DNA from 2 places in the Polaromonas sp. P4_F6 genome. Region 1 is predicted to be linked to the other one. Evidence: riboswitches for the same ligand, from Rfam matches in the RefSeq annotation. Region 1 holds a riboswitch; the other holds the start of a gene.
The links. A riboswitch is a leader RNA that binds a small molecule or an ion and turns the genes downstream of it on or off. The one in region 1 is predicted to bind glycine.
Positions count from the first base shown of each region.

Region 2: linked by a shared signal. The riboswitch ahead of AC1DUN_RS10050 (D-amino acid dehydrogenase) and the one ahead of gcvT (glycine cleavage system aminomethyltransferase GcvT) in region 1 are both predicted to bind glycine.

Region 1 covers NZ_JBFUJQ010000010.1:164,988-172,804, reverse strand. The annotation lists gene gcvP (aminomethyl-transferring glycine dehydrogenase) at 1-2,664, opposite strand, end outside; gene gcvH (glycine cleavage system protein GcvH) at 2,720-3,085, opposite strand; gene gcvT (glycine cleavage system aminomethyltransferase GcvT) at 3,145-4,305, opposite strand; glycine riboswitch at 4,347-4,448, opposite strand; glycine riboswitch at 4,470-4,573, opposite strand; gene AC1DUN_RS20705 (hypothetical protein) at 4,580-5,143, opposite strand; gene AC1DUN_RS20700 (TRAP transporter large permease) at 5,220-6,497, opposite strand; gene AC1DUN_RS20695 (TRAP transporter small permease) at 6,622-7,116, opposite strand; gene AC1DUN_RS20690 (TRAP transporter substrate-binding protein) at 7,233-7,817, opposite strand, start outside.
Region 2 covers NZ_JBFUJQ010000003.1:135,497-143,313, forward strand. The annotation lists gene AC1DUN_RS10015 (hypothetical protein) at 1-441, opposite strand, end outside; gene AC1DUN_RS10020 (DUF1801 domain-containing protein) at 721-1,134, opposite strand; gene AC1DUN_RS10025 (hypothetical protein) at 1,183-1,617, opposite strand; gene AC1DUN_RS10030 (CaiB/BaiF CoA transferase family protein) at 1,753-2,985, shown strand; gene AC1DUN_RS10035 (alpha/beta fold hydrolase) at 3,016-3,750, shown strand; gene AC1DUN_RS10040 (thioredoxin domain-containing protein) at 3,747-4,229, shown strand; gene AC1DUN_RS10045 (GrpB family protein) at 4,239-4,772, shown strand; glycine riboswitch at 4,963-5,072, shown strand; gene AC1DUN_RS10050 (D-amino acid dehydrogenase) at 5,181-6,494, shown strand; gene AC1DUN_RS10055 (DUF1737 domain-containing protein) at 6,566-6,775, shown strand; gene AC1DUN_RS10060 (DinB family protein) at 6,790-7,305, shown strand; gene phnD (phosphate/phosphite/phosphonate ABC transporter substrate-binding protein) at 7,520-7,817, shown strand, end outside.

The DNA.
Region 1 (7,817 bases):
TTTGCGGATCTCGTCGCGTATCGCGATCATCGCGTCAATGAAACGGTCCAGCTCGGCCAGGGTTTCGCTTTCGGTGGGCTCCACCATCAGCGTGCCGGGCACGGGAAAGCTCAGCGTGGGCGCATGGAAACCGTAGTCCATCAGGCGCTTGGCCACGTCCTCGGCGCTGACGCCGCTGGTTTCCTTGAGCGGGCGCAGGTCCAGGATGCACTCGTGGGCCACATGGCCGTTTTCGCTGGCGTACAGCGTCGGGTAGTGGTCTTTCAGGCGCGAGCTGATGTAGTTGGCGCTCAGGATGGCGACCTCGGTCGCCTGCGTCAGGCCCTCGGGGCCCATCATGCGGCAGTACATCCAGCTGATGGGCAGCACCGCGGCATTGCCCAGGGGCGCCGCCGAGACGGCGCCCACGCCGTTGCCGGGAATGCCCGCCGTCGCATGGCCGGGCAGGTAGGGCACCAGGTCGGCCACCACGCAGACCGGGCCCACGCCCGGGCCGCCGCCGCCGTGCGGGATGCAGAAGGTCTTGTGCAGGTTCAGGTGGCTCACGTCGCCGCCGAACTCGCCGGGCGCGGCCACGCCGACCAGCGCGTTCATGTTGGCGCCGTCGACGTAGACGCGGCCGCCGTGGCTGTGCACCATGGCGCAGAGTTCTTTGACCTGGGTTTCAAACACGCCGTGCGTGCTCGGGTAGGTGATCATCACGCAGGCCAGCTTGTCGCTGTGCTGTTCGCATTTGGCCTTGAGGTCGGCCATGTCCACGTTGCCGCGCGCGTCGCAGGCGGTCACGACCACGCTCATGCCCACCATCTGCGCGCTGGCCGGGTTGGTGCCGTGGGCCGAGGACGGGATCAGGCAGATGTTGCGGTGGCCCTGGCCCTTGGCTTCATGGAAGGCCTTGATGGCCAGCAGGCCGGCGTACTCGCCCTGCGAGCCGGCGTTGGGCTGCAAGCTGATGCCGGCATAGCCGGTGGCCTGGCACAGCCAGTCGCGCAACTGCTTGTCGAGCTCGGCATAGCCTTGCAGCTGGTCGGCGGGCGCGAAGGGATGGATGTTGGCGAACTCGGGCCAGGTGACGGGAATCATCTCGCTGGTCGCGTTGAGCTTCATGGTGCAGCTGCCCAGCGGGATCATGCTGCGGTCCAGCGCCAGGTCCTTGTCGCTGAGCATGCGGATGTAGCGCAGCATGCCGGTTTCGGAATGGTGGGTGTTGAACACCGGGTGCGCGAGGAAAGGCGTGGCGCGGCGCAGCTCGGCGGGGATCAGCGATTCCACGCCTTTTTCGAAGGCGCTCACCACGGGGATCGTCTGGCCGGGTTTGGCGAAGAAGGACCAGAGCAGTTCGATGTCCTTGCGGCTGGTGGTTTCGTCCAGCGACACGCCCAGGTGGTTGTTCAGGCGAAAGCGCAGGTTGGCGCCGGCCTGGCGCGCGCGCTCGGCGATCGCGGTGGTCGCGTCGCCGGTCTTCACGGTCACGGAATCGAAGGCGCCGGTGTTGGTGATTTCGTAGCCCAGCTCCTGCAGGCCGCGCACAAAGACGGCGGTGTAGGCCGCCACGCGCTCGGCGATGCGCTTGAGGCCCTGCGGGCCGTGGTAGACGGCGTACATGCTGGCGATCACCGCCGGCAGCACCTGCGCGGTGCAGATGTTGGAAGTGGCTTTTTCGCGGCGTATGTGCTGCTCGCGCGTCTGCAGTGCCAGGCGATAGGTCGGGTTGCCGTGGCTGTCGACGCTGACGCCGACCAGGCGTCCCGGCAGCGAGCGCTTGAACTCGTCGCGGCAGGCCAGGTAAGCCGCGTGCGGGCCGCCGTTGCCCATGGGCATGCCGAAGCGCTGGGTGTTGCCCAGCACGATGTCGGCGTCCCATTCGCCGGGCGGGGCCAGCAAGGTGAGCGCCAGCAGGTCGGCCGCGACGCACAGCGCCGCGCCGTCGACGTGGGCCTGGCCCGCGAGCGGGCGCAGGTCATGGATGCTGCCGGTGGTGGCCGGGTACTGGGCCAGCACGCCGAAGTAATCGCCCTCGGCCATCAGCTGCGGCACCGTGACGGCCGCCGTGCTGACCTTGACCGTGATGCCCAGCGGTTTGGCGCGGGTCTGTATCACTTCGATGGTCTGCGGATGGCAGTCGCCCGCCACGATGAAGACATTGCTCTTGCTTTTGACGCTGCGCTTGGCCAGGGTCATGGCCTCGGCGGCGGCCGTGGCCTCGTCGAGCATGGAGGCGTTGGCAATCGGCATGCCGGTCAGGTCGCAGACCATGGTCTGGAAATTGATCAGCGCTTCCATGCGGCCCTGCGAGATTTCGGCCTGGTAAGGCGTGTAGGCGGTGTACCAGGCGGGGTTCTCGAGGATGTTGCGCAGGATCACGCCCGGCGTGTAGGTGCCATAGTAGCCCTGGCCTATGAAGTTCTTGAACACCTTGTTTTTGGCCGCAATGGCCTTGAGCTGCTTGAGCGCGGCGGCTTCCGTGACCGGGGCCGGGATGGCCATGGGCGTGCTGCGCGCGATGGAGCGCGGAACAATGCCCTCGACCAGCTCGCGGCGCGAGGCCGAGCCCACGACACTGAGCATGTGGACTTCGTCGGTTTCGTCGATGCCGATGTGGCGGGCGATGAATTCGGAAGGGTTTTCAAGATCGCCCAGGGGCTTGGCGGTTTGCATCAACATGTCGGGTTCCGTGTCAGGCTTGGCAGCAGGAGTCAGAAAAAAGTCGGGCGGGAAATCAGGCCGCGAAGGCGGTGTAGCGGGTTTCGTCCATCAGCGCGTCGAGCTGCGAAGGGTCGGACAGCTTGATCTTGAAGAACCAGCCGGCGCCCATGGGGTCGCTGTTGGCCAGGGACGGGTCGTCCTTCAGGGCTTCATTGATGGCGGTCACTTCGCCGCTCACGGGCATGTAGACGTCGGCGGCGGCTTTGACCGACTCGACCACGCCGGCGGTTTCCTTTTGCGCGAAGCTCGTGCCCACGGCGGGCAGGTCCACAAACACCACGTCGCCCAGTGCGTCCTGCGCATGCACGGTGATGCCGACGGTGGCGGTGTCGCCTTCAATCTTGAGCCATTCGTGGTCTTCGGTGTATTTGACGGTCATGAGAATCTCCGGAGGGTTGAGGGGTGGGGAAAGAAGGCTTTAGCTGCGCTTAACCACGGTTATCCACGGTAGTAGCGGTTGGGGACAAAAGGCATGGCCGCGACTTCCATGGGCACGGCCTTGCCGCGCACGATGGCGTTCACGCGTGTGCCCAGGGCGGCGAATTCGGGTTTCACATAGCCCATGGCCACCGGCTGGTTGATGGTCGGGCCCAGCAGGCCGCTGGTGACTTCGCCGATGCTTGTGCCGTCGGCGGCTTGCAGCTCGGTGTGGTCGCGCACGGGAACGCGCTCCAGCGCCACCAGGCCCACGCGTTTGCGCGCCAGCGTGGCGGGGTCGGCCAGCTGGGCCAGGATTTTGTCCGCGCCGGGGAAACCGCCCGCGCGCGCGCCGCCGGTGCGCCGCACTTTTTGCATGGCCCAGTTGAGGCTGGCTTCCACGGGTGTGGTGGTGGTGTCGATGTCGTTGCCGTAAAGGCACAGGCCCGCTTCCAGGCGCAGCGAGTTGCGCGCGCCCAGGCCTATGGGCTTGACCTCGGGCTGGGCGAGCAGCGCGCGCGCCAGCGTCTCGGCCTGCGAGCCGTGGACGGAAATTTCAAAGCCGTCTTCACCGGTGTAGCCGCTGCGCGTGAGGAAACAGTCGCAGCCGGCCACCGTGAAGCGCCCGCCGGTCATGAACACCAGCTTTTCGACGCCGGGCGCCAGGCGCTGCAGCGCGGCCACGGCCTGCGGGCCCTGCAGCGCCAGCAGCGCCATCTCGGGCATGGGGATGACTTCGCAGCGCGTGCCTATCTTTGCCTGGATGTGCGCGATGTCGCCGACCTTGCAGGCGCCGTTGACGATGACGAACAGGTCGCCGCCATGGGCGTAATCGCGGTTGAAGAACATCAGGTCGTCGATGATGCCGCCCTCGTCGTTGAGCAGCAGGCCGTAGCGCTGCTTGCCGGCGGGCAGGTCGATCACGTCGACGGGGATCAAAGATTCCAGCGCCGCAGCGGCGTCGGCGCCCACCAGGCGCAACTGGCCCATGTGGGACACGTCAAAGAGCCCGGCAGCCTGGCGTGTGTGGTGGTGCTCGGCCATCAGGCCCGCGGGGTATTGCACCGGCATGGAATAGCCCGCAAAAGGCACCATGCGCGCGCCCAGCTCCAGGTGCAGCGCGTGCAGCGGCGTTTTCAGCAGGGTTTCGGGCGCGGCGGAAGAGGTGGACGAATCGGACAAGGCATTCTCCGGGGAGGGGCAAACAGGTTCTGGATCCATGAGTTGCCCCTGCTGTCCACTTTACCTGAGAGATTCGCCCGGCGATGCGGGTTTGCTCCTTCGGTGGGTCGTCCTGGCGACGGCCTCTCTCCAGTAGGGAACGCCTTGCCGCGTGGTGCGCCGCAGGGCGGTTGCCAGTCCTTTTGCCTGAGCGTTCAGTGCACCAAAAGGGGGTGTACGTGCGCCTTCGGCGGTTTTCGCTGGGAAAACTCTCTCCTGACCCCGGAAGTGTAACTTAGGCCGCCTGGTGCTGCGGCAGCAGCATGGCGATGCGCTCGCTGATGGAGTCGGCGCGCTCGTGGCCCGCGATTTTCTCGATTTCCTCGATCATGTCGCGCGAAGCCGTGAGCATGCTCTCGCGGTCCTTGGCATTGCGCAGCGCCTCGCGAAAGCGCTCGGCCATGACCGGATCGCGCCGGGCGAACATGCGCTCGCAGATGTCGAACAGGAACATGCGCGTTGTGGCCAGTGAGCGCTTGCCTTCAAACTGGTCGGCCGATACCTGGATGGCCTGGGTGGTTTCGGGACTCGGGAAGTTTTGCAACTGCGCGGGTGTGGGTGCCGGCGCGGCTGGGGGTGCTGCCGCCGACGTGGATGTCTTGCCCGGATGCGCTTCCAGAAAGCCTTCGCGCAGCAGGCGCAGGGCGATGGCCTCGCCGTCACCGTCGAACAGCGGTCGGAAATCCTGGGCGGATTTGCTGCCGTCGGCCATCAGCAGCAGGGTGCGCTCGCGCTGGCCAAGCGTTCTCACGCCGGGCCTGAGCTCGGCGCGGGCACGTTCGGTTTTGTGGAGCTGCATGGATTTCATCCTGAAATGAAAGCCCGAGCATGGCTTGCGCAGATGACAGCGGCGTGAAACCCCCGCTTGAAAAAAGCTATTTGGCGTAGACCAGGTCGCGCAGGCCCAGCGACAGCTGCGGTACGTAAGTGATCACCATCAGGCAGGCCAGGATGACCACTACAAAGGGAAGCAGGTGGGTGACGATGCGGTCCAGCGATATCCTGGCGACGGTGCAGGCCGCGAACAGGTTCACGCCAAAAGGCGGTGTGATCATGCCCAGCGCGAGGTTGACCACCATCACCAGCCCGAAGTGCACCGGGTCTATGCCGAAATGCACCGCTACCGGGGCCAGGATGGGCGCCAGCACGATGATGGCGGCGCTGGTCTCGATGAACATGCCGATGACGAACAGCGCCGCGTTGACGCCCAGCAGGAAGAGGGCGGGCGACTGCAGCACGGCCTCCAGCCAATGGCCGATGGCATCCGGCACGCCGGCCCGGGTGATCAAAAAGGCGAACAGCCCGGCGTTGGCAATGATGAACATGATCACGGCGCTGGAGAGCACCGACTTGCGCAGGATGGCGTAGAGGTCGGCCGGCTTGATTTCACGGTAGATCACGACGCCGACGACCAGTGCGTAGAACACCGCCACCGCGGACGCCTCGGTCGGCGTGAAAATCCCGCCGTAAATACCGCCCAGGATGATCACCGGCATCAGCAGCGCCCAGCCCGCCTGCCAGGTCGCCTTGCCGAAGCTCAGGCGTCCGTCGCCATCGTGCTTGCCCCAGCCCTTCCAGCGGCAGTACAGGTGCACGAACAGCATGAGCGCGAAGCCGATCAGCAAGCCCGGGCCGAAGCCGGCGATAAAGAGTTCGCCAATGGAGACCTCGGCGCTGACGCCATAAAGAATCATGGGGATGGACGGCGGGATGATCACGCCCAGTTCCGCGCTGGTGGCCTGCAGGGCCGCGGCGTAGGCGGTGGGGTAGCCGTGCTTGATGAGCGCCGGTATCAGGATGGCGCCTATGGCAAAGGTTGTGGCCACCGACGAGCCGGACACGGCCGCAAAAATCATGCAGGTCAGCACGCAGGTCATGGGCAGGCCGCCCTGGATGCCGCCCACGATGCTCTTGGCAAATTCGACCAGCCGGCGCGAGATGCCGCCGGTTTCCATCAGGTTGCCGGCCAGGATGAAGAAGGGAATGGCTGCCAGCGGAAACTTGTTGATCGAAGAGAACATCTCCTTGACGGAGATCAGCATGTTGGCGTTGGAGGCCTGGATGCCGAAGATGGACGCCAGGCCTATGGAGACGGCCACCGAAACGGTGAGTGCGAAACACAGCACCATGGTGGAAATCATGACCGCGGTCATACTTGGCCCCCACGCTTTTCACTTCGTGTAATGCGCTTCCCCCCGAGGGGGCCGCTGCGCCTGCGGCCCGGCAAAGCCGGTTCCGCGGCCCCTGCTTGAATGGGGTGAAATCCAGCTTGTGTTTTCATTGTGCGGTTTCCAGTTCGTTACGCTGCGGATCGATCAGGTTGCCGATGAGGCCGATCACGCAGAACATGCCGCCCACGGGCATGGCCACATAGCCCCAGAACATCGAGACGGATTCCAGGCCCGCCATGGACTGCACGCGGCCGCGCAGCGAGTAGTCCCAGCCCCACCAGACGATCACCGCGATCAGCGCCAGGGCCGCCAGGCAGACCAGCCAGTCCAGCACGCGCCGCACGCGCGGCGGGCTCCAGCGGTAGAGCACATCCACGCTGACCATGGCACCTTGCCGGAAGGCCATGGGAATGCCCATGAACACCATCCAGATCAGGCTCAGGCGGATCAGGATTTCGCTCCACTCGGCGGGCTGCTCAAGGACGAAGCGCGTGACGATCTGGAACATCCCGAGCGCCGAGGCGATGACGAGCATCAGGCAGGCCACCAGCATGGAAAAGCCGGTGGTCCATCGTTCAAGTTTGAGGAAAGCTTGTTTCATGAGAGGGCCGGGGGTGGGGAAGTTAGATGGAAAACGCCCGCCAGTACGATCCCTGCGGGCGTGTTCAGCGACGCCGGATGCGGCAAACCGTGGCAAAAACCGCAGCCTGCGCGCCCTTACTTGTAGTTGCGGATCGCGTCGATATTGGCCTTGCCGAACTGCTTCTCGAATTCGGCATTGACGGGCGCCAGCGTGGCCACGAACTTCGCTTTGTCGACGTTCTCGATCACGGTCATGCCCTTGGCGCGCAGGTCGGCCACGCCGTTGGCGTCGTCCTGGTCGACGCGGGCGCGGTTGGCTTTGGTCGCCTCCTTGGCCGCGTCGATGAAGGCCGTCTTGTCGGCGGCGCTGAGCTTGTCGAAGGAGGCCTTGTTCATCAGGAAAATGCAGGGCGAATACACATGGCCGGTCAGCGTCAGGTGCTTTTGCACCTGGTCGAACTTGGCGGACATGATCACGGACAGCGGGTTTTCCTGGCCGTCGACGGTGCCCTGCTGCAGCGCGGTGAACACCTCAGGGAAGGCCATGGGCGTGGTGATGATGCCCAGGCCCTTGTAGGCCGCGATGTGCACCGGGTTCTCCATGGTGCGCATCTTCAGGCCCTTCAGGTCTTCCGGCAGCTTCACATCGCGCTTGCTGTTGGTCATATGGCGAAAGCCGTTCTCGGCCCAGGCCAGCGCCTTGAAGCCCTTGGCGTCGAA
Region 2 (7,817 bases), on a different contig from region 1:
CACCAGTTTTATCAGCCACTCGCCGAAGCCATTCATAAGAGTTCCCGCGACGACGAGAGTGACCTCGTGCAGCTTAAATACCCTGCGGCGCTCCTCAATGAGTTCTCCAATGCCAGATTTCGCGGATTCGTACACTGCGCCCTCAAGTGCCCGTACTTCGGCCTCCGTGGGCTCCTTGCCTTTGAGGTTCTTATACTCACCTCGCACTTCGTTCGGGTTGGCAGTTCGGAAGTCCTCGACAAATTTGAGGACGCGTTGGTGCAATTCGTCAATCTTCCGCGAAGAGGCAAGAAGTACCCCGACGACAACGACTACAGAGCCAGCGCGTCCCAACCAAGCTGGCTCATTCTTCAGACCCGCCCAAATTCCCAGCGCGGTCACGATAATGGCGCATGCGTATGCAACGGGTTCATGCCAAGTGTTCTTATTAAGGGTCCACATATTTTGCTTCTGCGTTATAACTCGGCGGCCGCGCTATAACTTGGACAAGTAATTCTCTTGAAAAAGCCGCCCGCATTGACCTTGCGAGAAAGATGGCCAAATTTATACAGGGATAAATGGGGTGGCCAAACCCGGCATCAACTGTCCAAGAATTTTAGGCCTCTATCGAATTGGGCACGTCCTCCAATCGGAGGGGGAGTGGCGTTTTAGCGCAACCCACCAAGCTCTTCCCGCTAGACACTGAAGACGCTGACTGACCCGCCCCTATTTGATGCATCACTAGAGTTTCGTCGGATCGCCAAGCGCCTTGTTAAGCCGCACCGCCTCTTTGGCGAGCCGACGCGATAAGACCGCATTGACCTCATTACCCTCGCGAAACTCTCTGGTCGCCATTTCATACTTGCCGCCGGGTTTTAGCAGCGGGTCCATTTCGCGAAGGCGTTGACCTCGCCAGAAGCCGAACAGCACGCGGCTCTCCTCGGCGCGAATCAGCAGCACGGGGCCATTCGACAAATAGACCAGGTGGCCCCATTTGATCGCTTCATCCAGCGTGCCGGCGCCCATAACGGCTGTCCGCAGCTGCTCGACCGCTGCGCGCCGCCATCCGGACAAGCCAGCAACATAAGCATCAGGATTTGAAGCGGGAGCAGTCTTCATCATCATGGCAGGTGTTGGAGTCTGTGCTTGGATCATGCACCTCTTAGATGCAAGAACAGTCCGGGGACGGCAGCTTGGCCGTCATCACTGGCACGCTGCTTTCTGGACCTGCGTTGAGCCCACGGGCATGCTCATCACCGGTACATCTTTCCTGGCAAGAAGATCTTTCAGGGTCGGATCGACGAAGAGCTGGACGCAGTCGCCGGATTTAAAGATCTGATTCACGGGCACCGACAAAGACAATGCGGATGAAACAGCTACAACGATCGTATTGACGCCACGAGTCTCGTTGCGTGCCGATGCGGATCCTGCGGCGAGAGCACCAACGGAGCCAAACAACGCCATGCCGGGAGTATTCACAACGCCCCCGAAGGCTCGGGCGGGAGGAACCTCAGAAGCGCTGGAGACAATGCCACGATATTCGATCCATCCCGGCGCCCTTGCCTGAGGCTCGACACGAGGGGGTGTGGCACATCCGACCAGGACGGTCGACAGAAATAGTGCTTTCAATGCGTTCAAAAGAATCTCCCACTAAGTATGTTTTGTACGGAAAGGTCGCGTGAGCAACAAACAACTAGCGTAATGTATGCCTCGATAGGACCCGACATGGCAATGATCGTCAGTTTTTTCCTGAGCTGAAGGCAAAATGTACATATGAACTCCCTATCCGGCATCCGCATCCTAGACCTCTCCCGCGTGCTCGCGGGCCCCTGGTGCACCCAGACTTTGGCCGACCTTGGGGCCGATGTGATCAAGATCGAGCGGCCCGGCACGGGCGACGATACGCGGACCTGGGGACCGCCCTTTTTGAAGGACGCGCAGGGCGCGGATACCGAGGCGGCCTACTACCTGGGCACCAACCGCAACAAGCGCTCGGTGACCTGCGACATTGCCCAGCCCGCGGGCCAGGCGCTGGTGCGGGAGCTGGCCGCGCATTGCGACGTGTTTGTGGAGAACTTCAAGGTGGGCGATATGGCGCGTTATGGGCTGGATTACGCCTCACTCAAGGCCATCAACCCGCGCCTCGTGTACTGCTCGGTCACCGGGTTTGGGCAGAACGGGCCTTATGCCGAGCGCGCGGGGTATGACTATGCGATCCAGGGCATGGGCGGGCTGATGAGTGTGACGGGCGAGCGCGACGACCTGGGCGGCGGGCCGCAAAAGGTGGGCGTGGCGGTGGCCGATTTGATGACGGGCATGTATGCGACGGTGGCCATACTCGCCGCGCTGCGCCATGCCGAAAAAACCGGCGAGGGCCAGCGGGTGGACATGGCACTGCTGGACACGCAGGTGGCCATGCTGGCCAACCTGGGCGCCAACTATCTGGTCAGCGGCGAGGCGCCGGGCCGGGCCGGCAATGCGCACCAGAACATCGTGCCCTACCAGGTGTTTGAGGTGGCGCCGGCGGCTGACGGAAGCAAGGACCACTTGATCCTGGCCGTGGGCAATGACTCGCAGTATGCGAAGTTCTGCGCGGTGGCCCATATCCCTGAACTCGCGACCAACCCGCTGTTTGCCACGAATCGCAACCGGGTACAGAATCGGGCCAAGCTGGTGCCCATCCTGGAAGCCGTGATGAAGACGCGCGGCAAGGCCGACTGGCTGGCCGCGCTGGAGGCCGCGAAAGTGCCTTGCGGCGCGATCAACAACCTGGCCGAGGTGTTTGCCGACCCGCAGATCGCGGCGCGCGGCATGGTGACCGAGTGGCAGCATCCGGTGAAAAACGATTTAAAGCTGGTCTCCAGCCCCATTCGCCTGAGCGCGACGCCGGTGCGTACCGATTTGCCGCCGCCCTTGCTGGGCCAGCATACCGAGCAGGTGCTGCGCGAGCTGCTGAACTATTCCGAGGCGAAACTGTCCGAACTAAAGGGCGGCAAGACGATTTGAGGCGGCAACCCCCAAGCAGGAGGTGATGCAATGAAACACAATTTTGTTCTGGTGCACGGCGCATGGCATGGCGGCTGGTGCTGGCGGCGTGTGGCGCAGGTCTTGCAGCTGGACCACCACAAGGCTTTTGCGGTGACGCTGACGGGCCTGGGCGAGCGGGCCCACCTGCTGTCGCCCGCGATCAACCTCGATACCCACATCAACGACGTGATCAACCTCATCGAGGCCGAGGAGCTGCACGAAGTGACGCTGGCCGTGCATTCCTACGCCGGGATGATAGGCACGGCGGTGGCGGATCGCCTGGGCGAACGGCTCAAGCACCTGGTGTATGTGGATGCGGTGCTGCCGCAGCCGGGCGAAAGCTGGAGCAGCACCCACGATGCGGCCACGCAGCAAAAGCGCATGGTGGCGGCGCAGGCCTCGACCTGCTTCAGCTTTCCGCCGCCCGACCCCGAGGTGTACGGCCTGGCGGGCGCCGACCACGACTGGGTGCAGCGCCGGCAAACGCCGCACCCGGGCAACACCTACCAGGCGCCGCTGGATTTTGATGTGAAACGCGTGGCGGCCGTGCCGCGCACTTTTGTGAGCTGCACCGCGCCGGCGCTGGCGACCATCACGCCCAGCCGGCTGCGCGCGCGCGACCCGCAATTCTGGGGCGGCGCCTGGCTGCCGAATTCGCGAGTGCTGGAGCTGGCCACCGGCCACGACCCCATGGTCACCGAGCCTGCGGCGCTGGCGCGCATCCTGCTGGAGTGCGCCGAATGAAGACGGTAGGCCGCCGCGGCTTCACGGCCGCGCTGGCGGGCAGCCTGGCCTGGCCGCTGCAGGCCCAGGCCAAGGACAGCGCCCTGCCCGTACCAGCCTCGCTGCCCGAGGCGGCCGGGCTGGCCGCGGCGCGCGGCGAGCCACTGGTGCTGCTGGTCACCCTGCCCGGCTGCCCTTATTGCGAGCTGGTGCGGCGCAACTACCTGCTGCCGGCACGCCAGGAAAGCGGCCTTCAGGCCTGGCAGCTCAATGTGACGGACAGCCGCACGCCGCTGACGGGTTTTGATGGCAAGCCCACGACGGCGGCCGCCTGGACCAGGGCCGCCAAGGCGACGTTTACGCCCACGGTGCTGTTTCTGGGCCCGCAGGGGCAGGCACTGGCCGAGCCGCTGGTGGGCGCGGCCATCCCGGATTTTTACGGCGCCTACCTGGACGAGCGCCTGGTGCTGGCGCGCCGGGCCGTGGTGGCGCTGCGTTAAGGCCTCACCATGACGGACGCCGAGTCGCTGCAGGCCGCCATCCACGAGGAGGTGGCGCTGCGGGCCTACGACCCGCACTGGCCCGCGATGTTTGAGGCTGAGCGGGAACGGCTGCTGGCGCTGTTTCCCGATGACTTCATCGCGATAGAGCATATGGGCAGCACGGCGGTGCCGGGGCTGGCGGCCAAGCCGGTGATAGACATCCTGGGCGGCGTGGCCTCCATGGCGGCGGCCAGGGCGCTGGTGGCGCCGCTGTGCGCGCAGGACTATACGACCTCAGCCGAATTCAACGCGACGCTGGTCGACCGCCAGTGGCTGATGCGCTGGGCCGACAGCCACCGCACCCACCACCTGCACCTGGTGGTGCACGGCGGCCCGGTGTGGGCGCAGCGCCTGCAATTTCGGGATGCGCTGCGCGCGGACGCCGCGCTGGCCTGGCACTATGCGGCGCTCAAGGCCGAGCTGGCGGCCAAATACCCGGCCGACCGCGAGGCCTATACCGAGGCCAAGGCGGAGTTTGTGCGCTCGGTGTGCGAAGGCTGAAGCCCCGCATGCGCCGCTACTATTAAGCCGCCAAATCACCCCGCTGGACCTGTACTAATGCCCCCTGGGCCCTTGGCGAACAGGGCTTAGGTGGTAAATTCAAGGCGTTCAAGCAGGAGAGCGCTGCCGCAAGGCAGCCACCGAAGGCGCAAACTTCCATAATCGCTCAGGTCCCGTACTGCCCGGAAACACACAGCCGTCTGGAGAGACGCCGCATGCAAGGTGCGGCGCACCGAAGGAGCAAAGCCCCAAGCGTAAGCCGCGGCTGAATCTCTCAGGTAACAAGGACAGTGGAAGCGGCCGCAAGCACCTGATGGCTTGGCGGTTGCCATGATTCTTTTTTTGATTCAAGCACCCCCAAGCCATGGCGCTTGCGCAACTGCCATTTCTGCTTGAGAAGGAATCACCATGAAAGTCATGGTTTTGGGTGCGGGTGTCACGGGGGTCACGACGGCCTGGTATCTGGCGCAGCGCGGACACGAAGTCACGGTCATCGAACGGCGCGGCGCGGCCGCGATGGAAACCAGTTTTGCCAACGGCGGGCAGATTTCCGTCAGCCATGCGGAGCCCTGGGCCAACCCGGGCGCGCCGCTCAAGGTGTTGCAGTGGCTGGCGCGCGAGGACGCGCCGTTGCTATTCCGGCTGCGCGCCGATGTGAACCAGTGGCTGTGGGGCCTGGAGTTTCTGCGCAACTGCACGCCGGCGCGCACCGCGCAAAACATCCGGCAGATCGTGAACCTGGGCATGTACAGCCGCGGTGCGCTGCAAAAACTGCGAGCCGAACTGGGCCTGCAGTACGACGCGAAGACCCAGGGAATCCTGCATTTCTACACCAGCCAGGCCGAATACGACGCCGCGCAAGAACCGGCGCGCATCATGCGTGAGCACGGCTGCGAGCTGGACATGAAAACCGCCGAAGAGTGTGTGGCCATAGAGCCCGCGCTGGCCCAGTGCCGCGGCAGCATCGTGGGCGGCAGCATGACGCCCAGCGACGAGTCGGGCGACGCCCAGGCCTTTACCGCCGCGCTGGCCGCGCGCTGCGAGCAGGCAGGCGTCAAGTTTCTCTACAACACCACCATCCTTGACGTGCAGGCCAGCGGCGGGCAACTCGATGGTGTGCAGGTCGCCAGGGGCAGCGGCGAGGCGGGCGGGCGCATTGAAACGCTCAAGGCCGACGCCTATGTGATGTGCCTGGGCGCCTTCAGCGCGCCCTGGGCCAAAAAACTGGGGCAAAGCCTGCGCATCTACCCGGCCAAGGGTTATTCGGTGACGCTGCCGGTGATCAACGAGGCGGCCTCTTACCAGGTGAGCCTGACGGACGACGAGTACAAGCTGGTGTTCTCGCGCCTGGGCAATCGCCTGCGCATTGCGGGCACGGCGGAACTCAACGGCTACAACACCGAGCTGAACCTGGTGCGCTGCCAGGCCATCGTCCGCCGCGTGAAGCAGCTCTTCCCGGAGATGACGGACGGCGAAGGCGCGCAGTTCTGGACCGGCCTGCGCCCGGCCACACCGAGCAACGTGCCTTACATCGGCAAAAGCAAAACGTCCAATCTGTTCCTCAACACGGGCCATGGCACGCTGGGCTGGACGCATGCCTGCGGCTCGGGCGCGGCGATTGCCGACATCGTGAGCGGGCGCGTGCCGGAAGTCGATTTTGCGTTTACCGGCATGCCGGGGCGGGAGCGCAGCATGCTATTGCCGGGCATGGCGAAAGCCTGAGGGCGGGCGCCTGTGCAGCATGGGGGCGGACACGGTAATATCGCCCTCCGTTCACCAGCCCCCATGCCGCCATGACATCAGCCACGAACATGCCGCCCGACGGCCTCCCCATTTACCGTTTGCTCACCGGCCCGGATGACGCAAGTTTTTGCCATCGCGTGAGCGAAGCCCTGGCTTTGGGTTACACGCTTTACGGCTCGCCGGCGGCGACCTTTAACGGCGAGCGCGTCATCGTGGCGCAGGCGCTGCTCTGGCCGTCGGCACACAGGGGCGCTCAATGAGCGTTCCCGCGCCGCTGAACCCGGCAACCCTGCAGGCCATGGCGGATTTCCCGCGCCAGCTGGAGCTGTTTTACGCGGCCATTCCCGAAAGCCACCGCAACTGGACACCGCAGTCCTGGGACGGCATCCCGAGCGAGACCTTCTCGGCACTGGGCCAGGTCTGCCATGTGCGGGACATTGAGATCGATGGCTACCATGTGCGCATACAGCGCACGCTGGCGGAGACAAACCCGCTGCTGGCATCGCTGGACGGGTATGCGCTGGAGCGCGAACGCGGCTACGCAACAGCCGACGCGCGGGAAGCCCTGGCGGCTTTTCGCGTGGCGCGCGCCAAGACCCTGGAGCTTCTCGCGGGCCTCACGCCAGAGGCGCTGGAGCGCACGGCGGAGTTCGAGGGCTACGGCGCGCTGAGCTTGCGCAGCCTGGTGCACTACCTGTGCAGCCACGACCAGCAGCACCTGGCCGGACTGCAGTGGCTGCTCGGCAAGATCGATGCGTCGCGCGCCACGACCGCCGGCCGCGATTTGTAACGCCGACTTATCAGAAAAGGCGCTTGGCGCGCTACCTTGGCGCCCTCTTCTTTCGACAAAAAAACCACGGATCACCCCGGGGTATTCCCGCTGCTTGTCGCTTTTGCGTCCGCCTTTTTGTAAGTAAAAGTTGGTTTGGCCGCACACTGGGTGCACGGCCCTGCGGCCGTGCTTGCCGTGGGATGCGGTTCATCAATGACTAGGGGCGATCAACATGATGGTTTTATTGCGTAATGTGGCGGTGCTGTCGGGTGCGGCGCTGGCTCTGGCTTCTGCCGTGGCACAAACCGAAACCCCGCCCTCGAAAAAAACCAAGGCCACGGCCGCGCCGGCGGTGGAAAAATTCACCGGCCCGCGCGAAAAACTGGTGGTGGCCATGCCCAAGACCTACGGCAAGACCGAGACCATGGCCTTGTGGGGCGACTACTTCAGCCACCTGTCGCGCTGCGCCAATGTGGAGCTGCAAAATGCCCAGGGCGATTCCCTGGAGCGCACCAGCAACGTCGACATCC